3 regions of the Parasedimentitalea psychrophila genome follow, and region 1 is predicted to be linked to each of the others. Evidence: riboswitches for the same ligand, from Rfam matches in the RefSeq annotation. Region 1 holds a riboswitch; each other region holds the start of a gene.

What was found. A riboswitch is a leader RNA that binds a small molecule or an ion and turns the genes downstream of it on or off. The one in region 1 is predicted to bind cobalamin.
Region 2: linked by a shared signal. The riboswitch ahead of QPJ95_RS01375 (CbtB domain-containing protein) and the one ahead of QPJ95_RS17555 (DUF1636 domain-containing protein) in region 1 are both predicted to bind cobalamin.
Region 3: linked by a shared signal. The riboswitch ahead of QPJ95_RS01305 (DUF1636 domain-containing protein) and the one ahead of QPJ95_RS17555 (DUF1636 domain-containing protein) in region 1 are both predicted to bind cobalamin.

What each region holds. Positions count from the first base shown of each region.
Region 1 covers NZ_CP127247.1:3,602,882-3,612,875, reverse strand. Annotated here, with positions in the region: partial or broken gene QPJ95_RS17575 (IS110 family transposase) at 526-1,586, opposite strand; gene QPJ95_RS17570 (FecCD family ABC transporter permease) at 1,846-2,838, opposite strand; gene QPJ95_RS17565 (ABC transporter substrate-binding protein) at 2,898-3,845, opposite strand; gene QPJ95_RS17560 (ABC transporter ATP-binding protein) at 3,842-4,639, opposite strand; gene QPJ95_RS17555 (DUF1636 domain-containing protein) at 4,636-5,040, opposite strand; cobalamin riboswitch at 5,144-5,363, opposite strand; gene QPJ95_RS17550 (IS30 family transposase) at 5,563-6,723, opposite strand; gene QPJ95_RS17545 (hypothetical protein) at 7,127-8,230, opposite strand; partial or broken gene QPJ95_RS17540 (IS5 family transposase) at 9,501-9,994, shown strand, end outside.
Region 2 covers NZ_CP127247.1:275,696-285,689, reverse strand. Annotated here, with positions in the region: gene phnY (phosphonoacetaldehyde dehydrogenase) at 1-898, shown strand, start outside; gene pbfA ((R)-1-hydroxy-2-aminoethylphosphonate ammonia-lyase) at 1,147-2,505, shown strand; gene QPJ95_RS01400 (DMT family transporter) at 2,502-3,341, shown strand; gene QPJ95_RS01395 (methyl-accepting chemotaxis protein) at 3,496-5,658, opposite strand; gene cobF (precorrin-6A synthase (deacetylating)) at 5,791-6,540, opposite strand; gene QPJ95_RS01385 (hypothetical protein) at 6,644-7,144, opposite strand; gene QPJ95_RS01380 (CbtA family protein) at 7,213-7,905, opposite strand; gene QPJ95_RS01375 (CbtB domain-containing protein) at 7,910-8,080, opposite strand; cobalamin riboswitch at 8,112-8,332, opposite strand; gene QPJ95_RS01370 (DUF1636 family protein) at 8,390-8,737, opposite strand; gene cobA (uroporphyrinogen-III C-methyltransferase) at 8,734-9,456, opposite strand; gene QPJ95_RS01360 (cobyrinate a,c-diamide synthase) at 9,453-9,994, opposite strand, start outside.
Region 3 covers NZ_CP127247.1:258,874-268,867, reverse strand. Annotated here, with positions in the region: gene cobG (precorrin-3B synthase) at 1-285, opposite strand, end outside; gene cobN (cobaltochelatase subunit CobN) at 282-3,527, opposite strand; gene cobW (cobalamin biosynthesis protein CobW) at 3,677-4,711, opposite strand; gene QPJ95_RS01305 (DUF1636 domain-containing protein) at 4,716-5,090, opposite strand; cobalamin riboswitch at 5,188-5,414, opposite strand; gene cobO (cob(I)yrinic acid a,c-diamide adenosyltransferase) at 5,526-6,101, shown strand; gene glpD (glycerol-3-phosphate dehydrogenase) at 6,195-7,802, opposite strand; gene QPJ95_RS01290 (DeoR/GlpR family DNA-binding transcription regulator) at 7,795-8,580, opposite strand; gene QPJ95_RS01285 (DUF1513 domain-containing protein) at 8,715-9,794, opposite strand; gene QPJ95_RS01280 (imelysin family protein) at 9,796-9,994, opposite strand, start outside.

The sequences.
Region 1 (9,994 bases):
TGCTGTTTCGATCTGATTTATAAGGGCTTAGCGCAGGCCGAGCACAGCTGCTTTTCCCCGTTCGGCCGATTTTACGCATTTGTGAGCTGGACGGCCGCTTTTCATGCTGCATGGCACCACATAAGTGAACGACGATGGCTGAGGGCCGTTCGCGCCTTGCCTGAGTATAGAGTGATCCCGACTTTGCAAAGGTCGCAATCTGCGCATAGCCGCCGTTGGAGCTGACCGCAGCGAAGGTCCTGTGTGGATGGCTCCTGCATAGCAAGACATTTTTGCGGTGATCCGCGCATTTGTCAGAAGCAGTCTTGTGTCCGGCCTGTTTGCGCGGTTTTGACCGCTGGCCCTCCCTTTCGGGACATTGCTGCGCAATGCCCTGCCGGGCAGTGGATGGGTTCCGCGAACCAAGTCCCTTTCTGCTTTGCGGGCAATAACGCCCGGGACATTCGACGGGGTGTCTTGGTTGTTGCGGCTGACTTTTGCACCATCACTTCGCAGGTCTTGCTATCTCGTGTTGTTTAGGTCTTTTCAGATTGTTCTCGGCGTGTACGGCTCATTCTTTGTCAAAACTGCCCAGACGATCCGTGCCGTTTTATTCGCCATTGCCACAGTTGCTAAGCGTGCTGGTTTGCGTTCCAAAAGGGCTGTTAGCCATTTACTCGCCCTTTCCGGGTGGGATCGAGTCTGTCGCACAAGCGATGTCATTCCTACGACAAGGAGCTGGCGCAGATATTGATCACCCATCCGCTGCCCGGCAGGGCATCGCCATGCGATGTCCCGAGAGGGATGGTGATCCGGCCTAATCGCTCTTTCCCACCACTCGATTTGTTGGCAGGCGTCAATCCTATCCACGCAGCAAACTCTCGACCATTCCTGAACTGATGGCCATCGCCAATGCTAGCAGCGATCGCAGATGCCGTGACAGTGCCGACGCCAGGTATTGTTTGCAAGAGCCTCACGCGCGCGTCTCGCTTCGCCTCCAATCTCAGACGTGTCTCATACCATTTCACCTGCTCATGAAGGGCTCCAAGCCGCTGGCACAGATTGCGGAACACGTCCTGCGCAATAGTGGGAAGTTCCAGTTCAACGCCTTCGACCACACTTTGCGCAAAGCTGATCACCCGTGCGAGGCCACGGGCAATGTAGATACCAAACTCGGCCAACAGACTGCGAAGCGCATTGATCAATTGGGTGCGTTGTCGAACAATCAGACTTCGTGCCCGGTGCAAGGACAGAAGCGCTTGTTGGTCAACCGATTTGATTTCAACAAACCGCATCGTGGGCCGCGTGACTGCTTCGCAAATAGCCTCCGCATCAATCGCGTCAGACTTGCCGCGCTTCACATAAGGTTTGACATACATCGGCGGGATAAGCCGTACTTCATGTCCCACCTGGCTCAGCTCGCGCGCCCAGTGATGGCTGGTACCGCAGGCTTCAATCCCGACCAAACAAGGATCAAGGCGCTTAAAAAATGCCAGCACCTGCGCACGGCGCAACGGGCGATTGAATGCGACTTCACCTGCATCAGTGATACCGTGCACATGAAAGATGTTCTTGGCCAGGTCGAGGCCAACTGTTGTAACTTGCATTGGGTGGCTCCCCTCATTCGCAGATTTCGACACCTGCATAATGGCGCCAAGCGACGCCGGTTGGAGCAGGAGCCATCCAACCCATCTGCTTTTCGCCCCTTTAAGACCTTGGTGCGCGGTGCAGCATCCGACACGAAGGGCGGACAGCGGGCCCACGCTGCGACCCGCTCCAACGGCGGCTATGCACAGTAAGTGTGCTATCCAAAGTCACGAGAGTTATTCAATTCCATCGTTGATTGTCCCCATGGAAATAACAAATCTAGTGCGTCCTGCGTCGAAGAAGCCAGACGAAAAAAACACCGCCAATCAGGCCGGTGACAATGCCGATGGGCAAATCATCAGGTGCCATGATCGTGCGTGCAATGATGTCCGACCAAAGTAGATATATCGCGCCAAATAGACCGGCTGTCGGCAAGACACGCGCATAATCTCCTCCGACCATCAGCCGCACAATGTGAGGGATCATTAGGCCTACAAAGCCAATGATCCCGGAAAAGGCGACCATCACGCCGGTGATCAGCGCGCCGGTCATAAAGATCATTAACCGAAAGCGGCTAACTGATATGCCAAGGGTTGATGCTGTTTCATCACCGATGGTCATTGCATTCAAATTGGCCGAATTCAGCCAAAGATATGTGCCACACAAACACAAAACCACCAGCGGATAAACGAGCTGTCCCCATTGAGCGAGCCCCAGTCCCCCAAGCATCCAGAACACAACCGTATGTGTTGCGCGCGGATCACCTAAAAAAATCAAAACATTTGCCAGTGACATAATGATAAATGACACTGCAACACCGGCAAGAATAAGTCTGTCAGCACTGGTGGCAGAGGCAAATTGAGATACAGCAAGAACCAAAACCGTCGCCCCCAACGCCCCAATGAACGCCAGCAAAGGCACAGTCAGAAGGCCTAGGAACATGCCCGTGTGCAAAAGCGCAAGGATCGCCCCAAACGCTCCACCCGCTGAGATTCCAAGCAAATGAGGATCCGCCAGAGGGTTCCGTGTGACGGCTTGCAAGCTGGCCCCAACCATTGCCAGGCCAGCGCCAACAAGACATGCCAACACAGCACGAGGAAACCGAATATCCCAGACAATTGCTTCGCGCCCGGCGGACCAATCTTGGGGAATGCTTCCGGGGATAATTTTGTTCAGAAGAACCCCCCAGACCGTAGATATGGGAATTGAAATTGCGCCAACGCTGACGGCAATTGAGATGGAGAGGACAAGTACAATCAGCCCGCCGCCCATGGCGCAGCGAAAGCCCGTCCAATATGTTTTCTGTGGCTGTCTTGCCCTCTCCACAGTCATCACTCAGTCCGGAATGCGGCTGAAAGTGTCTTTACAGCAGTAATGTTGCGCGGACCTGGGGTTGCCTCTACATATTCCAGAGTTACAAAGCGGTCGTTTTTGACGGCATCAATGTTTGCAAAGGCTGGGTTCGACATCATGAATGCGCGTTTTTCTTCGGCAGTTACATCGCCGTAGTTTACGATGACAATGACTTCGGGGTTGCGTTCGACCACTGCTTCCCAGCCGATGGTTGACCAACTTTTTTCCAAATCATTCATGACGTTGATGCCGCCTGCGGCTTCAATTAGGGCAGTTGGCATCGCATAACGCCCTGCCGTAAAAGGCACATCTTCACCACTGTCATAAACAAACACACGGGGTGCTTGCGCCAAAGGCGTCAGACCAGCAGAGAACTGGGCAAGGTCTTCTCGGTATCCGGAAACAAGCGCTTCGGCAGTCTCGCTGACGTCAAATATCAGACCCAAATTCAAGATGTCATTATACATGTCATTCATGCTGACGGCCTCTTTCTCACCAATGTGAATGCAGCTTTCCGTCAGCTCATAAACATCAATTCCAAAGGGCGCGAGGGTCTCTGGCGTGACTTCGCCACCAACCTTCATGCCGTAACTCCAACCCGCAAAATAGAAGTCAGCGTCGGCACCGATCAACACTTCTTTGCTTGGATATTTGGATGATAGTTCAGGTAGCTCTTCAACGCCTGCGGTCATGGTTTCATCCAGGGTTTTCCAGCCCGAAATACCCGTATAGCCGACCATCCGATCCGCAAGGCCCAGCACCAGCATCATCTCGGTCAGATTCACGTCATTAGAGATTGCGGCCTGTGGAGGCGTATCAAAAGTAACCTCACGGTTACAGCTTTGCACTGTGATCTCAGCAAGCGCACTGGTGGCCAGAAGTGTTGCCATCATCGCGGACGCGAGTGTTGTATATGTAAGTTTCATAGGGTGCCCCGTTGATCAGGTAGGTGGAATGAAAGATGTTGTGTATTACTTGGGCGCAGGTATTCGCGGCGGGCATCAATACGAAACGCATCTGAAACCTTTGCCTCTGTCAGCACCGTTTCAGGAAGGCCGAAACCCATGGTGTGACCATTCTCCAAAAGCAAAATTCGGTCACAGATCTGCGATGCCATATTCAAGTCGTGTAGCGAGACAACAATGGTCAGGTCGAGTTCCCGGATCAGTGCCAGGACCTCTAGCTGATGGCGGATATCAAGATGGTTTGTTGGTTCATCCAACACCAGAACTTGCGGCTGTTGCGCCAGGGCTCGCGCCACCATTACCCTTTGCCGCTCGCCGCCCGATAAGGTCAACAAATCACGGAAAGAAAGGCTTTGCAGGTCGAGTCGTGAAAGCGCCTCATCCACGATCTCTGCGTCTTGCGCGCCAAGTGTCGAATATCCCAATCGATGCGGTGTGCGGCCCAATGCCACGACTTCCCGCACGGTCAAACCAAAGGACGTTGGCTGCTCCTGCAATACGGCGGCAACCTTGCGAGCTGCGGCACGCGGTGGCATGGCCCATATATCCTGCCCATCAACATGGATGTGTCCCGATGAGGGGGTGTGGTAGCGATAAATCATCCGCAATAGGGTAGATTTTCCTGCGCCATTGGGGCCAACCACCCCCAAAACCTGCCCAGCGTTTACCTCAAAACTGGTGGGATGCAGCAGGAGCGGTTGATTTTTGCGTGGACCCCAACTGAGGTTTTCAGCGATGAGATCAGCGGCATTCATGACAGACGCACTGCGCTGTATTCCAACGCAATGATTGCCGCTGGAACACGGGCGAGTGTGCAATTGCGCAGTTTTCCCGGGCGATCAACTGATGAGTACCAGCCATCTCCCTGCTCCGCATACTGGCGGGCAAAGACGACCAAGTCGTCGATGTCCTCGTCAGGGGCAATGTCGCCGAACAGAAACGTCGCTTTACGGGTCCCATGATAGGCAACCGTACAGGGCCGCTCACAGCCCGCCATATAGGCAACGCCTGACACCCCGAACTCTTCGGAGACGGCATCTCCCGCGGCAGAAATGGCCGCTTGCAACTGCGCAATCAATTCATAGCCGGGCCTGCATTGGGTGCCCTTATGTTTGCATGAGGTGCATATTGTAATTTTGTGTGTTGGTGATCCCATGTCGCCCTCCGCGAAAGCGCGGGGTATAATTCAGACATGTATTTCCGAACGGATTAATCCGTAAAGCCATCATGGCCTCCTGTCCGGACACCCCGCCCGGGTTAAAGTTGCATCATTGATGGCAGGTCTCCTGACTCGTGGGTTATCGCTTGCCCGAACCTTCCCAAACGCTTGTGCGTTCAGTGGTGTTCACCGGGTTTGCTCGCCACTTACAGTTGCGGGGGCAGTTACGGATTCGGCGCCTGTTGGCTATTCCTCACCGTATTCCCATTTCATTCCGGAATCACATTCGTCTTCCGGAAACCATCAATGCGACATGTCCGGCAAAAAATTCAAAACGTCAAGAGCTCTGCTCGTCTCTTTGAGCTGAAAGTGTGAATTCACTGCGCCAAGTTCCAACGGCAGTTAAGGGCCGTTCATGTACTCTCGTGACGCATGACGCTTCGACTTTGCAACGGTCACTTACTGCGCATTGCTGCCGTTGGTGGCGATCGCGTCTAATGGTCGGTTCCAGCGGCGGTTTCAACGGGTCGATGCAACACATGCATTGAAACGCTCGGCTGGTGTCTCATATCCTAGCGTTTTTCGAGGTCGTTCATTGAGCTGTCTTGCGACGGCACTCAGCTTTGCTTGACTATGTATCGACAAATCTGTGCCCCTTGGGAAGTACTGTCGCAGCAAACGGTTGGTATTTTCGTTCGTGCCGCGTTGCCACGGTGATCGTGGATCACAGAAATAGACGTCGATATCAGTCGCCAAGGTAAAATTTTTGTGCCCCGCCATCTCGCTTCCACGATCCCATGTCAGTGAACGGTAGAGTTCTTTTGGTAGTTTGTGAGCTTGCTTGATCAGCGCCTGAACAACGCTGTGACTGTCTTTGCTGCCAACCTTGGCCAGCATCACATAACGCGTATGTCGCTCGACCAACGTGGCAATGAAGCTGTTGCCAGAACCGGCGATCAAATCGCCTTCCCAGTGTCCTGGAACGGCACGGTCTTCCACATCCGCCGGCCTTTGTCGGATCGATATAGTGTCCTTGATTTGGCAAAGGCCGCTGCGCTTCATGGTGGCGTGGCGAGAGCGACGAATGGATCGCGTCGCCCGCAAGTGCGACAGCAATTCTTTCTTAAGTACATTGCGTGCCTGGATAAATAGGCTTCGGTAGATCGTCTCATGGGAGACCCGTTTACCCTCCTCATTGGGATGTTCGCGCATCAGCCAGCCTGCGATTTGTTGCGGGGACCATTTACGCGTCAGCTTGGCCGATATCGCGCGGTAGAGATAGATATTGCCTTCCAACTTGCAGGGCTTTAGGCGGTGGGCACGGTCCCACGCCGCTGCATCTGAAGCTGTTGCACGGTAGTTTTGAACGCCGCCATTGCGCCCAACTTCGCGGCTGATTGTGGACGCTGGTCGTTTCAGGGTTCGGGCTATTGAACGCAACGACACCTTCGCACGCAGGCCTCTGGATATCTCTTCTCGGTCGATCAGGGTCAGAGCGAGGCGCGACCTCATGCGGTCCGGTGGACGGATGCCGCCTGTGCGCGCAAGGAGGGGATAAATCGATGATGATGCGCGATCAAAACCACGTCCAATCGAACTCATCGACTCTCCGCGCTGCCATCGATCCCAGATTTCTGACTTCTGCTTATCCGTGAAAAATACTCGGCGACGATACTTCATGGCTTACACTCCATCTTTGGCTAAAGACTAAAGTGTTGCGTCGACCCGTTGAAACCGCCGCGGATTGCGGGCATTCGCCGCAGTCAGCGCCAACGGCAGTTATACGCAGGCAGTGCGTTTTGCACATTCTCTCGGATGCGTCGAAGCGGACAGTGATCCTTCGGTTGCGGAAGGTGGACTTGCGAGGCCGGAACGCGCGATAGGCAGGCTCGTGTCCATCTGTTGGTCGGTAGAGGCTGCATTCGGTTCGATTTATGTGACACCTTCGAAACAACAAACGCGGCCCCAGTGTCCTCAGTGGGGCCGCGTTATACTAGAACGTCTTTCGCTCTCTGCGACCTGTCACAATCCGGGTTTGGACGCGGGGTGTGAAGGCGGCAGAGAGCGGATGGTGCTGCCGCGTCTAGAACGCGAGACTATAGCCCAGATTGAGGCCAGAACTCTCATAACCCTCTGCCCCCAGACCATCCAGAAAGGTCGACACGGTAAAGGTTCCGCTGTTGTTGCTCACATAATTCAGGCCAAGGTTTACCTTGGACCGCCAACCGGCATAGCCCGGCAGGACAGTCCCTGCGACCTCGGTGCCACCGGTGTTCGACCAGATGCCTGAGATCCCGGCGCGTAGCTCCAAATCACCGCTTTTCAACAGTACTGGCTGGGCCACATCCAGACCAACAGCGATCTGCATCAGTTCAATCTTTTGCAGCGGTACAAGATTGCCCAAGCTATCCTGGTAGGCTTCCTGTTCATCCGCCGCATAAGCCGCATTCAGATAGGGGCTAAGACGAGTGCGACCCTGCTCATAGCTCCCGGTCACTTTTATCTGAGTCAGCAGGCGTGTGGTGTCAAAATTATCCGCATAGGTGCCAAAGGGAGACACCGTGTTGGAGGATTGACCATAAAGCAAACGGGCCTCCAGGAAGAGCGGCTGATCTGCCATCTTGGCCACAACATAAGGCCCCGCGAGCCAGCCATTGCCCTCTGCCGTCAAAACACCGTCATCCTGTGACAGATGGTCAAACTGCAGCATGGCACCAAGCAGGACTGTCTCGCTAATGTTGCGATGGCTGCCGAGGACGCCAAAGGCAGCGCTGCTGTTGGTGTTGCCATCCTTTGACCAGGCCCCTTTGAGCTGGAACCAGACGGGGTAGTCGGCACCTGTCGCCAGATTGAAATTGCCAAAGCCCCGCGTCACATGCGCATCCAGGGCGCCGATGACGGTGCCACTCAGAAAGCCCGTCAAATCTGGCTGATTGGCAATCAACTGGTTGGCACGGCCATACATAAAGCGCGCGATGGTCTTCTTAGTCTCTTCTACCGTGGTATTCCCGGCGATAAAACTATATCCAGTCGTGTCAAATGTGTGGGTGCCGACGCTGAGATGGCTGGTGGCTGTGGCCAGACTGAACGAAAACCCTATATAGGTTTCACTTGCAAATGTACCATCAACGCCATCCTGCGTCAGTCCTGAAATATTGCTTTCGGCCGTCCCAAGGCAATTGGCCAAATTGCTTACCGTTATTGGGCTCCCGGTAATTAAACCGCCCCCAAATAGGTAACCTCCCCCAGCGAAGGCCGATAGCCCGAGGCCAGTGTCGGACATTTCCGAAAAAGCCTGTTCAAAACCACTATCGACATAACCATGAAAACCGCAGTTACTGCCAATCGACATGGTGTGACTTGCATCATCGGCCGCCGTAAATCCCAGCCCAACCGTTGGGGCCATGCAGGAAAAAGCCAGCATGGCTGCATGAATAAATGGTTTTTTGCAGTAATAGGTCCTTGCCCCTCAGGGCGCCGAGAAATCGTCCAACTGCCCCCTAAGGACCGAAAGTTGCCAACTCGTGAATAAGTAAACTACTTATCGAGGGATAATCAGGCGCGGTTTCGGTGCCCATTCTTTGTCAGATGCCCACATCAACGCACAGAGACCCACTGCAACCAAGGTCACCGCGAAGATCAAGAATTAACCATGCTCAGCGCCTGGCAGTCAGGCCCAAAGCTCTGTTGGCGCTGACTGAACGCAGTGTCGAAGGCGGGTCCAGGCTGGGGAGTTTACCGACTGCGCAAATCAACATCCCGGCCGCCCTGCCAACCGCAACATAGCTTCCCCGACCAGACGACCAAAGTCCGCTTTTTTCCCGGCCCGTCAAAACACCGTTTCTGGTATGAGTCTGGGAGCGGTCGTTAGGCGAAAATTGTACCAAGGTCGGCAAGGGGCCGTTCACGCCGACTGGATCAGTCAACGACCCGAACAATTTTTCCAAGGTCACACATTCTCCGACACCATGGAATAATATCAAAGCTTTACGGACCACCAGTGTCACACCTTTTTCGCCGCTAACGACAGAATTCGGCCCAAAAGAAGCGCACCATTCATACCACAAGTCAGTCGAACTCACTCGACTGCTGGTGAAGAAATGAGAGGCCTTATGAGCAAAATGACACAAGAGCAATTGGCGGCGCGGTGGCAGATGTCGCCCCGGACGCTGGAGCAGCGGCCGCTGGCTGGGCAAGGGGCCGCGCTTCCTGAAGATCGGAGCGAGGGTACTCTATCGCGAGGAGGATGTGGAGGTTTGGGAGGCGGCCCAGCTATACCAAAACACCTCCGGTCCGCTTCCGCAGGAGCGCGCGTGATGGCCCGGCTTCCTTCTCCGAACAGGATCAAAACGCACCAAGTCTACACTGTCTGGGAGGCTGCCCTAGGCTCAGGACCCATTAATCTGCTTGAGGCTATCTGTTCTGCATGATTCAAGGCCCCAAATTACGGGGGTTTTATGAGTAATCTTTTCTGGCTGAGCGAAGATCAGATGGCACGGCTTCGGCCCTATTTTCCGAAGAGTCATGGCGTGCCACGGGTCGATGATTGCCGAGTGTTAAGTGGTATTATTTTCATCAATCGCAATGGGTTGCGTTGGTGTGATGCGCCCAAGGAGTATGGTCCACACAAGACGCTCTACAACCGCTGGAAACGGTGGAGCGACATGGGGGTGTTCGCGCGGATTATGATGGGGCTGGCAGCCGAGGTTCCTGACAACAAGACGATCTCAATTGACGCAACTTACCTCAAGGCACATCGCACGGCCTCCAGCCTGCGGGTAAAAAAAGGGGGCGTGGACGTCTGATCGGACGTACCAAGGGCGGTATGAACACGAAGTTGCATGCCGTGCCCCCTCTCATGGTTTGCAGGCAAACCACTGCCGGGCAGTGGACGCGATTGGGCGGCCGATCCAGTTCTTCCTGACCGCCGGTCAGGTTAGCGATTACACTG
Region 2 (9,994 bases), 1.5 Mb from region 1:
GACGGCGATCGCGCTGGCCGACATTCTGTACGAAGCCGGGTTGCCGCCGGAAATGTTCCAGATTGTCACCGGCTTGCCGCAGGATATCGGCGAAGAGATGATGCTTAATGAAAATATCGACATCATCACCTTCACCGGTGGGGTGCCAGTGGGCAAGCTGATCGCCTCCAAGGCGGGCTATAAACGTCAGGCGCTGGAGCTGGGCGGCAATGACCCGCTGATCATCTGCAACGATTTGACGGACGAAGATCTGGAAAAGGCCGCCACAATCGCTGTGGCTGGGGCCACCGGCAACTCGGGCCAGCGTTGCACTGCGATCAAACGTATTCTGGTTCAGCACTCCGTCGCCGACAGGTTTGTGCCTTTGGTGCTGGAAAAGGCCAAGGCGATCAAGTTTGGTGACCCGCAGGATCCTGAGACACAACTGGGCTGCGTGATCCATGCGCAGGCGGCTGAATTGTTTGAGAACCGCGTCTATCAGGCCGAAAAAGAGGGCGCCAAAATCCTCTATCATCCGGGTCGGCGCGGCGCCTTGTTGCCGCCCATCGTGGTCGATCACGTGCCCCATGACAGCGAATTGGTGATGGAAGAAACCTTTGGCCCGATCATTCCGATCGTGCGGGTGCCTGACGATGATGTTGAGGTGATGGCGATCTCCAACTCGACCGAATTCGGCTTGTCGTCAGGGGTCTGCACCAACGACCTGAACCGGGCGATATCCTATATCAACGGGCTCGACGTGGGCACCTGCAACATCTGGGAACAGCCCGGCTACCGGATTGAGACCTCTCCATTTGGCGGCATCAAAGACAGCGGCAATGCCGTCAAGGAAGGCGTCACCGAGGCGATGAAGTTCTTCACCAACGTCAAGACCTACTCGCTGCCCTGGCCCAATTAAGATCCAGTTATCAAGGGTCGCGCAAGACCCGCCTGGCGGTGCGTGCGAGCACGCACCCTACACCAACCTGGCCGGTCGCTTCATCTGGCCAGAAATATCCCGGGGGTGAATGAGGGGCCAATTGCTTGGCCCCTCAGAGGGGGCTGGCCCCCTTTGTCCTAGAGGCGAGGAAATCCCGCCAAATCCGTGACGCAGAAGTATTTGACATGGCTCCACTGCTGGGGCTCAAGTTATGAGTCGAGGTCCAAATGAAAATCAAACTTGTTCACACCGAAGGGGAGTCCAATACCTCGGACGCCCGCAAGATCTGGCTGAAGCAATCCATCGGGCCAAAATCCGCGCCGCTTCTGGCCCGCGATTCAGATGCCTTTCTGCATCAAAGCCTGTCCAGCCCCTGCGTCAGCACCATCGCACGCGCGGATGGCATCTGGATCGAGGACATGGACGGTCGCCGGTTGATGGATTTCCACGGCAACTCGGTGCATCACATCGGCTATGGCCATCCCAGACTGGTGGCGGCGATCAAGGCGCAACTGGATGATCTGCCCTTTGCGCCGCGCCGCTTTACCAATGATCCAGCGGTGGAGCTGGCCGAGAAACTGGCCGAGATTGCCCCCGGAGATCTGTGCAAAACCCTGTTTACCACCGGTGGTTCCGACGCCAACGAGGTAGCGTTGAAAATTGCCCGCGCCGCAACGGGGCGTTTCAAAACCATATCGTTCTGGGATGCCTTTCACGGCGCCGGCATGGGGGCGTCCTCGGTTGGCGGCGAGGCGACGTTTCGCAGCCATATCGCCGGGCCCCTGTTGCCGGGATGCGAACATGTGGCACCGTTCCACCCCAGCCGTTGCCCCTATGGTCACAAAACGCTGGAAGACAGCGCCATGGCCTGTGCCAATATGATCGACTATGTGCTGGAGCGTGAAGGCGATGTATCTGCCGTCATCGCCGAGGCGATGCGGGCGGTGCCAATCGTGCCGCCTCCGGGGTTCTGGAAGGCCGTGCGTGCGGCCTGTGATCGCCACGGTGCCCTGCTGATCCTGGATGAAATCCCCACCGGTCTGGGCAAAACCGGCAAGATGTTTTGCTGCGAACATGACGGGATCGTGCCGGATATCCTGACGGTGGGCAAAGCCCTGGGCGGTGGTATTCTGCCCATCGCTGCCTGCATTGTGCGCCCTGAACTGGATGTCTGCGGTGACTTTGCCATCGGTCACTATACCCACGAGAAAAACCCGGTCACTGCACGGGCCGCTCTGACTACCATCCAGATCATCCAGGACGAGGGTCTGGTGGACCGCGCAGCTGAACTTGGGCACTACGCGCTTGAGCGGCTGCATGATCAGTTGGGCGATTGTCCCATCGTCAGCGATATTCGCGGTCGGGGCCTGATGTTCGGCATTGAGATCGTCACTGACCGCACCGATAAAACCCCTGACGTTGCTCGGGCTGAGATGATCTACTATGCCTCACTGGCCGCCGGACTCAGCTTTAAAATCTCGGCGGGTTCCGTGTTGACCTTGTCGCCACCGCTGACGATTTCGCGCGGGGATCTGGACCGGGCACTGGATATCGTTGTCACCGCAATCAAGGATTCCCTGGGGTGAGCAGCACAATTGTTCTTATCGTTCTGGGGGCTGCCTTTTTGCACGCGTTCTGGAATGCGGTGGTCAAAGGGGCAGGCGACAAGACCCTCACCCTGGGTCTGATCGCGCTGGGGCACGTGGGGCCGGGGCTTATTCTGGTCACCATGTTCCCGTCTCCGGGCTGGGATGTGCTGCCCTATGTGATTGCGTCTACGGTGATCCACTGGGGATATTATTTCCTGCTGAACGTGGCGTATCGGCTGGGCGATCTAAGCATGATCTACCCGATCACCCGAGGCATGTCGCCGGTGCTGATTGCGCTGGGGGCGCAGTTTTGGCTGGGCGAGACATTGCCCGCCTTGGCCTGGGGCGGGGTGCTGATCATTTCGGCAGGTGTTTTGATCCTGACCAAGGGGATCGTGCGCGGCGGCATGTCGCGCAAAGGGATTGCGGCGGCGATGGCGGCGGCGGTGATCGTTGCGTCGTATTCCCTAGTGGATGGCGTTGGGGTGCGTCTTGCGGACAATGCCATGGGCTACATCGGCTGGCTCTATATCTCGGAACTGACAGTGGCAGTATTTGTCTTCTCGACCCGCTGGCAGCGGCTGAGAGAGATGTCACTGAAAAGCTGCGCCTTGGGATATCTGGGCGGGGTGCTTTCGGGCACGGCCTACGGGCTGGTGCTCTATGCCAATACAATGGCGCCGCTTGGCATGGTCTCGGCGGTGCGCGAGACCTCTGTTATTTTTGCCGCGATGATTGGGGTGATGTGGTTTGGCGAGGGCCCCAAACGCCGCCGTCTGCTGGCGGCGGTTGTGGTATCTGTGGGCATCATCTGCATCGGATTGACCAAATAGCGCCGCGAAAAGAGGGCGATTTCCACGGGGTTCACCGGTGTTTCTGCTCCAGCGAGATTGGCTGAGCTCAATCAAGACCCGGTGGCCACTGTCATGGCGCATCAGGACCACGACCGGTCACAGACTTGAACCAGCCGTGGCTGTTGCCCTGAGGTCAGAATTCCTGCCAATCGCCGGCCTTCAATCCGACCACTTTGGCGGGCTTGACTGTTGTGTTTTCCTCTAGCTCCCAGTTGGCCTTTGGGCTTGAGCGGTTGGATCGGCTGACGGCTCGGTGGCTGTTTTTGCTAATTTTGAACTGGGCCACCATGGCTGCCAGCTTGCTGGCATTGTCGTTCAGCAAATGACCTGCGGCGGTTGCCTGTTCGACCATGGCGGCGTTTTGCTGGGTCACCTGATCCAGCTGGGTGACGCCAATATTGATCTCGCCCAGACCGGTTGACTGTTCAGCAGAGCCTTCGGCGATTTCGGTGACGAGTTGTGAAATGTGATTGACCCGATCAACGATATTCCCCAGCGCCTTGCCCGCCTGACCGACCAGATCGACGCCGTTTTCCACGTGGCGCGCGCTGTCGTTTATCAGTGATTTGATCTCGGTTGCAGCATCCGAGGAGCGTTGCGCCAAGGCGCGCACCTCAGAGGCGACAACGGCAAAGCCCCGGCCTGCCTCGCCGGCGCGGGCCGCTTCGACACCGGCATTCAGGGCCAGCAGGTTGGTCTGAAAGGCAATGTCGTCAATCACACTGATGATCTGCGATATGCGGCCGGAGGATTGTTCGATCTGCTTCATCGCCGAAACGGTTTTCTGCACAACTTCACCACTGTTTGTAGCCTCCTGACGGGCCTCATCCATGATGATTTCGACACTATGAGCGCCTTCGGCCGAGGATTTCACCGAGACGGTCATCTGCTCCAGTGCAGCGGCGGTTTGTTCCAGCGTTGCGGCCTGGCTTTCGGTGCGGTTGGACAGGTCGTCCGAGGCCTGACTTATCTCAGCGGCGCCACTGCGAATGCTGTCAGCGGCATCGACCACTTGCTCGACCGTGGTTCTTAGGGTGGCGACCGTTGTGTTGAAACTTTCGCGCAGCTGTTCATAGTCCCGTGGGAAGATGTCGTCGATTGTGCAGTTCAGATCGCGCGCCGCCAGTCGGGACAGATGCTGGTCAAGGCGGCCAATGACAGCGCCGCGATCTGCCACCCGTTCCTGTTCGATAGAGGTCAGCCTGTCCTCGGCCGTCTTCAACGCCGCGCGGGTGATATTCATGGCTCGGCTCAGATGACCAATTTCGGTTTTTGACTCCATGAACGCAGGTTCAAAGTCGAATTCCTTATGCGCCAGCTTGTCCAGATCCTTTTGCAAAGCGCCAAATTGTCTGGTGAATGTCAGGATCAGGCGCACACCAATTGCGGTGCTGGCCAACACGGACAGAAGGACCAGCGTTATAGTGATCAGCAGGGCGGTTCTGGCGGACTGGGCCTGTTGTCCGGCCAATGCGTCCATGTTGGCGGCGATCATATTTTCAACAGAGTGCAAATAGGTCAACCAGCTTGTCGCGCGGCTGAACCATTCCTGTGCCGTCAAGTCTGGAACCGGGCCGTTTGGCCCAGCCGCCAGCACTGCTGAGCGGATGTCTTGCAGGCGGCTTTGACGCAGGCCTTTGGCAAAATCCAGATCGGCAAAATACTCGCCCAGTGTCAGGCTCGCAAGGCGCAGCAGCTGCGCCTCGGTGGCGCCTTTTTCGGCAAATTTTTGATAGGTGGGCAGCTCAAACCGGCCAAGTCCAAAACCTGTGGCACCCGCAGCGCGCTGCACGCCTGCGGCTTCCTTGGCGGTGCTCAATGCAATCAAACCAGATCCAATTTGCACAATTTCTGGATTGTCCTGCAGAACCAGCTGGCCGCCAACCTGGGTCAGAATCTGGTTGATAACACCAGAATAATAAGCTGCCATCTGCGGCGTGTTGATGGTGAGCGCGTCAACAGATTTCCGCATCTCGTTCATTTTGGTGAGTTGAGGGAACAAGCCAATTGTTGACGCTGGGGTCTTGGCCAGTGACGCCTTGGTCGCAAGTCTGGTTTTCACCAGTTCGTTTTTGAAAACAGTCCCTTGCGACGATATCAGAGCGGCTGATTGACCCCGTTCCACTTGCAGGAAGTGCACAAGGTTGATCAGCGTAAGGGCCTCATGTGTTTCTGACTGTATCGTTTGGGCACTGCGGTACCGGTCTAAGTCGGCGGACCCTTTCAGACCTCCTATGAAAACAAGAACAATAAGCGGCAGGGTAACAAGCAATAGAATTTGGGATCGCAGTGACATCGTGCGATGCTCCTTTTACGGGTGAGACGTCAGATTTGATCTGTCCATTCTCACGTAAAGGATAATGTTCGATTACTGTAAAAGATGCCAAATAGAGATATGATTTACGGCGCGCCAGTGGGCAGAGGCGGGTTATTTCCGCAGCAGGTAGATATCCATGATCCAGCCGTGATCGGCGCGGGCGCGGGCGCGGGTGGCTATGATCTGATCGGCAACCTCGCTCAACAGACCAGAGACCATGATCTCTTCACGCATGCCTGCGTAGGCCGACCACCAGATCTGCACCCCGGTGGCGTCGATGCTTTGAAACGAGCAGTCGCCGTCCAGCATGACAACCAGCGTGTCGGCACTGTCGGGCCAGCCGTGGTCGCGCAGCTGGCGGCCGGTGGTGACGGTAAAGGGAGCGCCGATTTCATTGACGGGAATGGCGTGCGAGGCGGTCAGCGCCTGGATCGAGGTGACGCCGGGGATCACCGTCAGGGCGACCTGTTGCTGGCGTTGCAGCCGAGTGGCGATGCGCATGGTGCTGTCATACAGCGACGGGTCGCCCCAGACCAGAAATCCAACCTTGCCACCGCTGGGCAGCTGCGCCGCAATTGTCTCACTCCAAACCACGGCAATGGCGTCGTGCCAGTCGTCAACACGCTGGCGGTAATCCGGTGTCTTGGGGTCGCGGCCGGGCAGGTCGAACTCGGCGATTTTGACCTTTTCGTTGGTGATCACCTGATCGCAGATTTGACGGCGCAGCCCGGCCAGATCATCTTTGCCGGCGCCCTTGTTGGGGATCAGGATCAGATCAACCGCATTCAGCGCGTCAATCGCCTGCAAGGTCAGATGTTGCGGGTTGCCGGTGCCGATACCAATCAGTGTCAGGTCGATCATTGCTGGTCTCCAGAAACGAGAGGGCGCGCCTGACCTTGGGGAGGTGCAAAGCGCCTTCCCGGGGGGAAGGTCAGGCGCGGCCCGGCGGTGCCGGGCCAACACGTTATTTGACTTGTATTGTAACCGCTGCATCCACCGGGGTATTATCCACCGTCAGTGGACTGTGACTGTTGCCGTTGAGCGAGACTTTCACCTCGACCTCGCCTTTGGGCAGCTCACCGATGTGCAGCCAGTTGCCGTATAGGCGGCCCAGCTTGATGCCGTTGATATAGACATGCGCATGACCTTCGCCGTCGATATCGGTGGTCGAGGCATGCTCGGGGGCAAAGCGGAAATTCTGCGGCATAACCTGCAGGTTCCATCCGGCCATTGGGTCTTTGGTGAGTTTGATTTCCAGACCGGGGGCATCAGCCCCGGCGGGCAGGTTCACAGCATTTGCGTGATCGTGGCTGGTCATCTCGGCCTGCATTTCCATGCCAGCATGTTGAGATGGATCTGCGTGGTCGTGACCTTCGAAAGTGACGCCATTACCGGCAGCAATCACAAAACCAGCGCCGCCTCCAAAAAGGAGACCAATTGCAAATAGGGCGAGTGGGCGGGACATTTATTTTTCCTCAAAACAAAGAAAATCCTCCGCCGGGCAATACACGGCGGAGGATCATGGAGGTTTGATTAAGCAGAGGCCTCGGCGCGCTCACCTTCGGCTTGCCAGAAATATCCGGCAAATGTGCCGACCAGAACCCAGGCTGCCATGCCAACGCCAAAGGCGCGGGCGGCAAACAGAGCGCCGATCTCGGTTGGCACGGGACCCGAGAAGCTGTCGGGTTCGGGCGCACCGATCAGATGCGGTGCCAGCAGCAGAACCGCCGCAATCGCATAACTGATCTTGTTGCCACCAAAGGCGATCAGCCACATGGCAATGCCAGCCGTCGCGACGGTTGCGGTCCACCAGAGCTGGCGATCGCCTACGTCTGCGGCGGCAACACCCGGAACCTCGGGCGCCAGGGTCAGACCCGGAGCAAAGTGGAAGGTGATGAAACCGGCCAGACCCCAGATAATACCAACACGGGCATTGATCTTAGCGCCTCGCTCTTCGGCAATGGACATCAGCGCAACCATCACCAGCGCATAACCGGTATAGGTCAACATGGTGAAGACGATGCTGAGCCCATCGCGCATGGCATCGAAACCGGGCAGGGTTGGATGAGCAGACACGGATTCGGCCCCGAAATGCACCAACTCACCGGACTCATAAAGCTCGGCGTGGAGCAGAACAGGCTGCACGAACACTAACTGCAGCAGGGCGGCAATCAACCCTGCTGCAGCACCAGCGAACAACGCGCTGGTTAAAATGCGGCTAAACATTGCCTTAGTGGCAGGGAAAGCCGGATGCGTGACGCACATCATGTGCGGCGTCATGCAGGGCTGATGCCTGAACGTGGCCGGTCAGGGTCATGATGCCCAGACCCAGAACCACGGCAAAAACGGCCGGCAGAAAACCAAGGCCAGTGGCGGTCGTGTTAAGTGTTTTAGTCGTCATGTCGTTCTCCTTGCCGTCACACCCGACGGCATCAATTGCGTTCCATATGGCCGGTCTCCTGACTCGTGGGTCACAGCCAACTTTCCCCTTCCCACCGGACATCTGCCCGGCAGTGGTCTGGAAAGCCGCTCGCCACTCACAGTCGCGGGGGCGGTTGAGGTCTCGACGCCGCAATTGGGTCCGCCGTTCCTCATTCCCGTTTCAGTCCTGACGCTTTGCGCCCATGTGAACACCATATGGCGCCAATGTGCCTTATTGCCCCTTGCTGGGTCAAGTTTGAAACCGACCGTTCAGAGGCGGATTTGCGACTTATTGCGGCGTGGCTGCGATGTTTGCCGGGATTCGGGCAATCGCCTTGAACCGCAAATTGCCCAAGGGGCGCGCGTCGGCGAAATTGCCGTCAGGCGACTCGGCGTAAAGACGCAGAAAGGTCAGGACCTCGCCGATGTCATCGGTGGAGATTTCGCCAAACAGATAAGCCGTCTTGCCGGTCTGGCGTACTGACAGGGTCTGGGGCCGCTTGCAGCCGGACATGCAGTCCACCTGTTGCAAAGTGGCCGCCAACCCAGCGCCGCTGATGGCCTCGGCCAGTTGATCTGGCAGGGTTGGATCGGCCTCTTTGCAGGTCCGGCACAGGGTGAGGGTTGGCGTGTTCATTCCGGTTCGGCCAGAGGGCCGTAAAGGATCAGCACCGGCGCGGTGGTTTTCAGCTCGCGCAGCAGCTTGGGCAGTTCGCCAACCGTGTGATGCGACAGTTGTTGATCCGGGGTAGAGACTGCCATCGCCAACATGGCCGGGGTTTCAGGCGGTAACCCGTGGGTTATCAGCAGTTCCGCCAGCGCCGCAAAGGTGCGTTTGCCCATATAGACCACGGTGGTGGCATTTGGGTCGGCCAGCGCGGTCAGGTTCAAGTCGTCCGGCAGCTCACCCGTCACATCATGGCCGGTAATGTACTGCAAGCGCCGCGCGGTCAGGCGGCGGGTCAGCGGAATGCCAGCGGCGGCAGCGGCTGCCGAGGCGGCGGTGACGCCGGGGATGATCTCGTAGCCGATACCCGCAGCGCGCAGGGCGGTGATTTCTTCCTCAAGGCGGCCAAACACACCCGAGTCGCCGGATTTGAGCCGCACCACTTTGGCGCCGGACAGCGCGTAGTCCACCAGCAGCTTGCTGACGTGGTCCTGCTTGGGCGAGGGGCGGCCGGCCCGTTTGCCGACGCCGACCAGATCGGCATCGTCCCGGGCGCAGTTAAGGATCGGGCCAGAGGACAGATCGTCAAACAACACCGCATCGGCGGCCTCTAGCCGTTTGACGGCCTTGACGGTCAGCAGGTCTGGGTCGCCGGGGCCGGAGGAGACAAAGCTGACAAAGCCGCTCATGAGGGTTCTCCGGTGATCAGGTGGAAGAAGCTGCCGGTGACATGGCCCTTGACCGATCCGGTTTCGGGCACCGGGTTGCCATCGGCGTCAAACACCTGCGCCAGCGGCGCGTCGGGTTCATCCAGGATGGTGGTATAGTGGAACTCATGGCCTCGCAGGGCGTCACCGGCTGTAAATCCAGGCATGGCGCTTTGCAGCACGGCGCGGCGATACCCAAGGTGGAACTTGCGTTTCTCATAAGAGGTCACCAGCCCCAGCAGTCCGGCCATTTGGTGACGGTTGCCCTGCTTGTCGATCAGCGCTTCGCCCAAAGCCATGTAGCCGCCGCATTCGCCGTGCACCGGTTTGGTGGCGGCATGTTTGCGCAGGCCGGTCAGATAGGTGGTGGCGGCAGCCAGGGTGCCACCGTGCAGTTCCGGATAACCTCCGGGCAGCCAGACCAGATCGGCGTCCTGCGCCGGCGCCTCATCGTTCAGGGGCGAGAACGGCAGGATCTCGGCGCCGGCATTGCGCCAGCCGGTGAGCAGGTGCGGATAGG
Region 3 (9,994 bases), 1.5 Mb from region 1:
TTCGGTTGCCGCGTCGGCATCAACCAGACCAAGATCCTGAAGCGCGGTGACCAAGGGCGCGTGATCTTCCTCGGACACGCCGCGCATTTGCAGGTTGGCGCGGGATGAGAGATCCAGAATGCCATTGCCGAAGCGGTGTGAGAGGTCGGCGACCGCTTGCGCTTGGTCACCAGATAAGCGGCCCAGTGGTGCGCGGATACGCACTACCAGCCCGTCGCCGGACATCATCGGCCGCAGCGCGCCGGGGCACCAGCCATAGACCTTTGGCGCGACGCGGTTGTTCATGCTGTACCTTCAAGATCGGCGATGATCGAGTTGCGGCGACTGATCCACAGCCCGGCCTGATGCAACGCGCGGAAGCGGTCGCGCATGGCTTGCAGCGCCTGTGGGTTCTCGGCCTGCATGAAATCCACCAGATCGTCGCGGCCCAGAGTGGCCTCGTAATACAGGTCGAACAGATGCGGCGGCACCGCCTGCGCCAGATGGGCAAAGGCGGCCATGTGATCCAGCGTCGCCGCGATCTCGGCGCCACCGCGAAAGCCATGTGCCATCATCGAGGTGGCCCAGTCCGGGTTGGCGGCGCGGGCGCGGGTGACGCGGGCGATTTCCTCGCCCAGGGAGCGCGCCTGTGGCTGATCGGGTCGGGTCATATCCATATGGTAGAGCGCCGGGCCGGGCTGGCCAAGCCGGGCCATGGCAGCCGCAAAGCCTGCCTCGTGGGCGGCATAGTCTGAGGCCATAAGCAGGTCGGTTTCCGGCAGGTCCTGCAGATGCACAAAGCTGTCGGCCCCTTGCAAGCGGCTTTCCAGTGCGGCGCGGGCCGGTGCGATGTCGCCCTGTGCGTCGATGGCATGGGAGGAGGCGTTGAGCCAGGCCTCGCCTGCGGCCTGGCGGGCGGTGTCAGTGTAGTTGTCCAGATGGGCGCCCATGTTGAGCCCGTATTGGCCGGGTTTGGGGCCAAAGACCCGAGGGGTCTGGGTCAGGTAGGGGTTGTCGCCGGCGTCTTCATCTCGCTGTGCCAGCGTGGCGGCGGCCACCTCGAACATTTGTGCCAGACCGGGAAAGACATCGCGAAACAGACCGGAGACCCGCAGGGTGACGTCGATGCGGGGGCGGCCCAGCAGCGCCAGCGGGATCACCTCAAACCCAGAGACGCGATCAGAGCCGTCGTCCCATTTGGGGGCCAGACCTGCCAGATGCAGCGCCATGGCAAATTCCTCACCGGCGGTGCGCATGGTGGCCGAGCCCCAGAGGTCGATCACCAACCCCTTTGGCCAGTCGCCGTGGTCCTGAAGGTGGCGGCGCAGCAGCTCTTCCGCCAGTTTTACACCCTGCGCCTGCGCCGCCCGCGACGGCACCGCCCGTGGATCGGTGGTAAACAGGTTGCGCCCGGTGGGCAGCACGTCGGAGCGGCCGCGATAGGGCGAGCCGGAGGGGCCGGGGGTGACCAACTGGCCGCTGAGTGCCGCCAGCAATCCAGCCTGTTCCTGCGCGCCGCAGTCGCCGCAGCCAAAGATGTGCAGGCCCTCGCCGTATTGGCTTTCCTTGATGTCGCAGACAAAGCGGTCGATGCGGGTCAACGCCTCAGCGGCAGAGCTGTCCCCGTCGAGGCCCAGATCGGCCTCGACCCCGGTGCCCTGCGCCTCAGCCCGGATGTCGGCGATCAGCCGGTCGCGCCGCGCCGGGTCGAGACCTTCGGCGGTTGAGTACTCATCCAGCAGGCTTTCCAGCCGTGCCATGCCGTCGGGCAGAGTGGTCTGCGCCAGCGGCGGCGGCAGGTGGCCGAGGGTGACGGCACCGATGCGGCGTTTGGCCTGCGCCGCCTCGCCCGGGTCATTGACAATGAACGGGTAGATCACCGGCAGCGCACCAGTTAGCGCTTCGGGCCAGCACTCCGTTGACAGGGCGACAGATTTGCCGGGCAGCCATTCCAGGGTGCCATGGGCGCCGATGTGGACGAGCGCATCGACCTGCGCCTGTAGCCAGAGATAGAAGGCGACATAGGCATGGCGCGGAGTGCGCTCCAGATCGTGGTAGTCGTCGCTGCGGGTTGTCACATCGCCGCGCTCGGGCTGCAGGGCGATCAGCGCCTTGCCGGCGCGCAGGGCGCGGAAGTGAAAGGCGCCGTCGTTGCAATCGGGATCGGACTGCGGCTCGCCCCAGGCTTGGGTCAGGTCATCGCGCAAGGGTTGCGGCAGTTGGCTCAGGGCGGTTTGGTAGTCGGCCAGGGTGAAACTCAGTGTCTCAACTATCAGGCGCGGGGCGAGGGCGCCGGGCTGCTCCACATCATAGCCCTGCGCAGCCAGTGTGGTGAGGATTGTCTCGGCCGAGGCCAGCGCGTCCAGCCCTACCGCGTGGGCCAGTTGGTGCGCTTTGCCGGGGTAGGTGGACAGCACCAGGGACAGGCGTTTGTCGGCATTTGCCAGCGCCGAGAGGCGGTGCCAGCCGATCACCCGGTCAACCACCGACTGAATGCGGCTGGGGTCCGGGTGATGGGCAAAGCGGGAATATTGCAACTTGGGATCTTTGCGACCCGGCGATTTGAAGCTGACCACGCCGGCAAAGACGCGGCCGTCGACCTCGGGCAGCACCACATGCATGGCCAGGTCGGCGGGCGACAGACCCCGGGCGGCGCTGGCCCAGTCCTTGCGTCGGGCGGTGGACAGGGCGACCTGAAACACCGGGCAACCCGTGGTGTTGAGCGGCGAGGCGCTGCCGTCGCTGCTGATGGCGGAAAAGGCGGTGGCGTTGATCACCGCCGAGGGGGCCAGCTGTGGCAGGGTCTGGCGCAGCCAATGGGCGGTTTTGGGGGATTTCAGGCTGGCGGCAAAAATACCGTAGGCGGCAAAGCCCCGGGCGCGCAGTTCCGTTATCAGAGCGTCCACCGGGCCAGTGTCGGCGGCAGTGAGGTAAGAGCGGTAGAAGCTGACGAGAAACAGCGGTTTTCCATCCGCGTCGATGGAGGTGGCGGCGCCGGTGGTCGGATCGTAAAAGCCATGCTCGGGGGTGGTCTTGAGGCCGATGACTGGTCCGGCGTATAGGCCGGCCGCCAGAGACAGCTGTGCAAGTGCCGCCTGTGCCGCCACAGCGCCGCCTGCGTCACAAAGCGATTGCAACCGGCGCAGGGTCGAGACCGGCAGGGTGGAGAGCTCATCCAGACGCGGGTCTTCGCGGCCGTCGGCGGGCAGCACGGCCAGGGCGATGCCGTTGCGGCGGGCCAGATCCTGCAGGGTGGCAAGCCCATAGGACCAATAGCTTTCACCACCGATCAGTCGCACCAGAATGCCTTTGACGCCGATGAGGGTCTGTTCCGCGTAGGTGTCCACCGACAGCGGATGTTTCAGCGCCACCAGATTGGCCAGCCGCAGCGAGGGTAGTTTACCGTCGCCGCGGTGCCAGCCCGCCGCAAACGCGCCGAGGTCACTGTCAGAGAATGACAGTACCACCAGATCAGCCGGGGTCTGGCCCAGATCCTGTGGGGTCTCGCTCTCTTCGAGACCGTGGCTTTCGCGGAAGACGACGTGCATGAGATTTGGTTCTCTGTGGTAGTTAAATGTGGATCATTGCGCGGGAAGTTCTTGCCCGGCCGATAGGTCGGGCGCGCCTGACCTTCCCCCCGGGAAGGCGCTTTGCACCTCCCCAAGGTCAGGCGCGCCCTGTGCATTTGGCCGAAACATCAGGCCCCCAGTTCGGCGCGGATGGCGGCGGCGTCGATGTTATCATGTTCGGCAATGACAACCAGCTGGGTGCGACGGCTATCGCTGCCCCAGGGTCTGTCATATTGCGCCCGCAGACGCTCGCCCACAGCCTGTACCAGCATCCGCATTGGTTTCCCCTCAACCGCGACATAGCCTTTGACGCGCAGGATATTGCGAGTTTGGGCGAGTTTCACGATGGCATCTTGCAGTGCCTGCGGATCGGATACTTCGCCCATTTCGACCACTATGCTCTCAAAATCGTCATGTTCGTGATCGTGGTGGCCGTCGTGGTGTGAGGGGCGGGCCTCCAGATCATCCTCGGCCGCCGCATTGAGGCCCAAAACGATGCGCGGATCAATCACGCCTTCGCTCATCGGCAGCACCGGCAGGCTGCGCGGGTTGATGCTGGTGATCATTTTGCGGGCCTGCGCCACGCCTTCTTCGCCGGCCAGATCGGCCTTGGACAGCAGGATGATGTCGGCGCAGGCGATCTGATCCTCGAACACCTCGGACAGCGGAGTGTCGTGGTCGATGCTGTCATCGGCCTCGCGCTGGGCCTGCACCGCCTTCAGGTCGGGGGCAAACTGACCCTTGGCGACGGCTTCGGCATCAGCCAGGGTGATCACCCCGTCGACGGTAATGCGCGAGCGGATGGCGGGCCAGTCAAAGGCCTTGAGCAGCGGCTTGGGCAGCGCCAGACCGGAGGTCTCGATCAGGATGTGCTCGGGGGGCTCGGGCAGCGCCATCAGCGCCTCGATGGTGGGAATGAAATCATCCGCCACGGTGCAGCAGATGCAGCCATTGGCCAGCTCGATGATATTGTTTTCCGGGCAGTTTTCATCGGCGCAGGACTTCAGGATATCGCCATCGACCCCGGCGGTGCCAAATTCGTTGACCAGAATGCCCAGACGTTTGCCCTGCGGGTTCTGCATCAGGTGACGGATCAGCGTGGTCTTACCGGCGCCCAGAAATCCGGTGACGACTGTGACCGGGATCTTGTTGAGATCGCTCATTGAATTACTCCTGAATAGGGGTGTCGACCGGCGGAATGCGGGCGATGGATTGTTTGCGGAAAATGACCGGACGCTGGCGCCAGGGCACAAGGCCATCGTCGGTGGCGGCATAGGCGGCGGCACCGGCAAGGATGTCGTCAACATGTTCGTCGGGGTTCAGATCGCCGTAAACATAGGTCCAGCGGGCATCGCCGCCGCTGAGCACCATTGAGCAGCCTCGCTTACAAGCCGACAGGCATTCAACGCCGCGCAGCTGGACGCCTTCGGGCAACCCGGTTTCTTTCAGAGCCTCCAGCAGAATAGATCCTGGACGGGTGGCCTCGGGGTCCACGTCTGCGCGGCGGCAGGTGGTACAGACTGTAAGCATTACGTCACCCATAGGGGACCGTCTCCTTGGCTGTGACAAAAAGGGTAGGGCCAGAAGGGGGGCCCGTCGAGCAGGATCCCTCAACCGGTCGCGAAACACCCCGTTCGCCCGTTGAATTCATGTGTTGGCAGGTCTCCCGGCTTGCGGAGTCAAAAGGCAATTGCCTCTTTGCGGTGCTCTTGCCTTCCCGGCCATAGGCCAGTGGCATCAGAGACCTCTCCGGTCACGGTCGCGGGGGCGGCTGTGCTTGCACCTGATGATCCCGGATGGATCACTGGTCACATCACATTCCCTCTTCGCCTGTCAAATACAGGAACCAACAAAACCCCCTTGCGTCATCGCCCCGGTCCTTGTCAAGTCATTGGTGGAATCAGCAGGAGAAGTGCCGTGAGTGACACCCCGAAAAAAGAAGCCCCCATCGATGACGAGGCCCGTCATGCGGCCAAGATGGCCAAGAAAAAAGCCGCCCGTGACCGGATGATGGCCACCAAGGATGGTGAAAAAGGGCTGATCATCATTCACACCGGTCCGGGCAAGGGCAAGAGCAGCTCGGGCTTTGGCATGATCATGCGCTGCATTGCCCACAAGATGCCCTCGGCGGTGGTGCAGTTCATCAAGGGTGGCTGGCAGACCGGTGAGCGAACGCTGATTGAGGAGAACTTTGCCGATCTGTGCCAGTTCTATGCGATGGGCGAGGGGTTCACCTGGGAGACCCAGGACAAGGCGCGCGATATCGCGGCGGCCCAGGCGGGCTGGGAAAAGGCCAAGGAAATGATTCGCGACGAGCGCAATACCATGGTGTTGCTGGACGAGATCAACATCGCGCTGCGCTATGAGTATCTGGATCTCGGCGAAGTGGTGGAATTCTTACAGACGGAAAAGCCGCCGATGACCCATGTGATTTTGACTGGGCGCAACGCCAAGGAAGAGCTGATCGAGATTGCCGATCTGGTGACCGAGATGGGCCAGATCAAGCACCCGTTCCGGGCGGGCATCAAGGCGCAGAAGGGCGTGGAATTTTAAATCTGAGGGCAGCGCCTGACCTTGGGGAGGCGAGAAGCGCCTTCCCGGGGGAAAGGTCAGGCGCTGCCCGGCCTTTCGGCCGGGCATGGAGTCTTAGGCTGCAAGACTGGCCACCTGGTTGGTGATGTATTCGTCCACTGCCACAATTTGTTCTTCGCTGAGCCGCAGGCCCAGCTTGGTGCGGCGCCACAGGTAATCCTCGCCTGAACGAACCCATTCGCGGGCGATGGCCCAGTCCAACTCGCGCGCCGTAATTGTCGCCCCGAAATCCTGCCCCAGATCGGTCGCTGATTTGGCATCACCCAGCAGTTTCCAGGCCTCGGTGCCATAGGCGCGGATCAGGCGGCGGCTGGCGAAAGGGCTGAGGAAGGCATAGTCGCCTGCCAGTTTGCCCTGCAGTTTTGCAACATCCGCAACCGGGAAATCACCGCCAGGCAGCGGCACGCCTGCGGTCCATTTGGGTTTTGTACCGGGCAAGGCCTCGGCGATCTTGACCAATGCAGCCTCGGCCAGTTTGCGATAGGTGGTGATCTTGCCGCCAAACACGTTGAGCAGCGGCGCCGCGTCGCGGTCCAGGGACAGCACGTATTCGCGGGTTGCGGCGGTGGCTGAACTGGCGCCGTCATCATAGAGCGGCCGCACCCCGGAGTAGGTCCAGACGATTTGGTCGCGCGTTACCGGCTTGGCGAAATACTCAGAGGCAAACCTGACCAGATAGTCCTGTTCCGCCTCGGTGCATTCGGGGGCTGTATCGGCATCCGAGTGATCCGCATCGGTGGTGCCGATCAGGGTGAAATCTTCCTCGTAGGGAATGGCAAAGATGATCCGCCCGTCCGTGCCCTGAAAGAAATAGCAACGGTCATGATCATAGAGCCGCGGCACCACGATGTGACTGCCGCGCACCAGCCGCACAGTTTCTCGGCTTTGGATTTTCAACTGGTTCTTCAACAGCTCGGCCACCCAGGGGCCGCCGGCGTTGACCAGCATTTTGGCGCGGCGGGTATGGGTCTTGCCACTGTCGCGATCCTCCAGTGTGATCAGCCAGTGATCGGCAAGGCGCTGGGTGGCGATCACCTTGGTGCGGGGCAGGATGGTAGCACCGCGGGCCTGCGCGTCGCGGGCGTTCAGCATCACCAGACGGGCGTCCTCGACCCAGCAATCCGAGTATTCAAAGGCGGTTTTGAACTTGGTGTTCAGTGGCTTGCCTGCCGCATCCGTGGTCAGGTCCAACCTGCGGGTGCCGGGCAGGATGCCGCGTTTGCCCAGTGTGTCGTACATGAACAGGCCCAGACGGATCAGCCAGGCCGGGCGGCGACCCTTCATCCAGGGCATGATGCCGGACAGCAGTTTTGATGTGGGGGTGTCATTGTCAAACCGCATGTCTGCGTGGAATGGCAGCACAAAGCGCATCGGCCAGGAGATATGTGGCATCGCTTTCAGCAGGACTTCACGCTCGATCAGCGCTTCGCGGACCAGACGGAATTCGAAATACTCCAGATAGCGCAAGCCGCCGTGAAACAGCTTGGTCGCCGCCGAGGAGGTGGCTGAGGCCAGGTCGTTCATTTCCGCCAGGGTCACCGACAATCCGCGCCCCGCAGCGTCGCGGGCAATGCCGCAGCCGTTGATGCCGCCGCCGATGATGAAAAGATCGGTGATCGGGTGATCCATGAGCGGGCGGTCAGTGATCGGGTGGTTAGGCATTTTCGCTGCTTTCGTTTTGAGCCGCACTGAGAATGCGGGTGCCAGCCAGCGCTGCGGCTTCGGAGAATTGTCTGGGCACCGGCTGGTCGGTGATCACCACATCCAGATCGGCAACCGAGCAGATCCGCACCGGGGCAGAGAGCTGGAATTTGCTGCTGTCGCAGACCAGAACCTTGGTGCGGGCGTTTTTCAGAATGGCGCGCGCAACCGAGACTTCGCGGGCATCGTGATCCATCACCGCCCCATCGGCGTCCAGGGCCGAGGCGCCGATAATGGCAAAATCCACCTTGTAGCGCGAGATGAATTCCACCGCGTCTTCTCCGACAATGGCGCCGTCGCTCTGGCGCACGGTGCCGCCCACCAAAATCAGCTCTTTGGCCTGGCCGCCCATCATGGCGTTGATGATATTGATGTTGTTCGACAGGACTGTCAGCCCGCGATGGGTGGCCAATGCGCGGGCCACCTGTTCGGTCGAGGTGCCGATGTTCAGGGTGATCGAGCAGTTTTCCGGGATCAGATCTGCCGCCATTGCCGCCATGCCCAGCTTGCCTGCGGCATTGAGCTTGCGGCGGTCGGCATAGGCGCGGTTGGCCGCCGAGCTGATGCGGACGGCGCCGCCGTGCACCCGCGACAGCGCGTTGCGCGCGCTAAGGTCGCGCAGGTCGGCCCGCACGGTTTGCAGCGAGACATCAAAACGGCTGGCCAGGTCCTCGACCTCGACCCGGTCCTGATGGTCCAGAAGCTTCAGAATTTCAGATTGGCGAGTGTTAGCATCCATGGGGAATCCCTTCACCAAGGTACTAGCGGTCTTCTTTCGTTATGTCACGTTTCAATTGCGAAAGACTTTCGCAATTCTGTTTCTTATGCCGGTAGACCCGCCTGAGGTTCTCAATGCTACTAGCAAATGTGAACTCAGCTCAAGCGGATCAGGTGATTGTCCCAGCGCAGATCGGTTTGGGACAGCATCGTCATCGCTGTCTTGGTGAGCGCCACAAGCTGGCCAGTTCCGGTGCTGGCAATGAAGCCGTTGCCGTTGCTGGCGAGACCGCAGACATCGTCCAGATGATGTTCCTGCAGCAAGGCACCGGAGGCCACATCCATCAGCTGCACCACACCGCCACGCGGCGAGGTGACGGCGAGGGTCATGCCATCATTTGAGAATTGGATCGAGCCGCCATATCCGTTCAGGTTGCGCAGGCGTGGGTCGTCCTCGGCCAGCAGGCGCGGCGCGATGCCGGGGCGGTGCAGCCCGACGATTGGCATATCTGCCCCCGGCTCACCCTGCCATTGCATGGCAAAACCAGTGGTGCCGTCGTGCCGCATTGCCAGGTGGCGGATAGAGTTCTGGTGCAACTCGTCGGGCAACTGCATGTGGTGGTCAACAGTGCCGTCGAACCGCAGGTAGCTGAGGTTGGGCTGCATAGTGTCAAGGTTCAGCTTTTCGCGGCCCCGGTCGGGGTGGGTCTGGATGCCGCCATTGGCGATGACCAGGCCGGCTGCATCGCGCCGCAGCAGCAATTCATGCGGGCCAATGCCGCCCGAGGCAAAGCTGGTGAGGCGCTGGTAGCCGTCAGTGGCGTCCCAAACCCCGATCATGCCGCGGGCGGTGTGATATTCGTTTTCGCTGGTGTAAAGACGGCTGCCGTCCTGGCTAAAGCAGCCGTGGCCGTAAAAGTGATGCCCCGAGGGCGGTTCAAGGCGGGCCAGTCGCATGCCGGTGCGGCAGTCGATCACGTCGGCAAAGCGGCCGGGGCGGCGGGCAAAGCCGATCACCTCGGGGCGCTGGGGATGGGCGCTGGCGCCGTGGCCGCGATCGGGCAGCGGGCATTGAAAAAGCACTTCGCCCTGGGCTGACACTCCGGCCAGAATATAGGTTCCGCCGGGTTGTTTGGCGGCTGACAGATAGGCCGGGCAACCCAGATCCGCCCAACTGGCCTGCGGGGCCAGCCCGGTGGCCAGCAACCCGGCAAGAAAGTTACGGCGCGAGGTCACATCAGTCTCCGTCCAGCGAGTTAAAGCCGGGGTCAACGCCCAGTGAGGGGCCAAGGTCGGTCTCGGCCAGGCTGCGCAGGTCGTTGACCTGTTGTTGCAGGGCCTCAATGCGGAACCGGCTGCCGGGATCGGCGACACCAGCCAGGGTGGGATCGTCGAGCCGGGCGGTTGCGGTCAGGGTCTGGGAAAAAGCTGTTTGG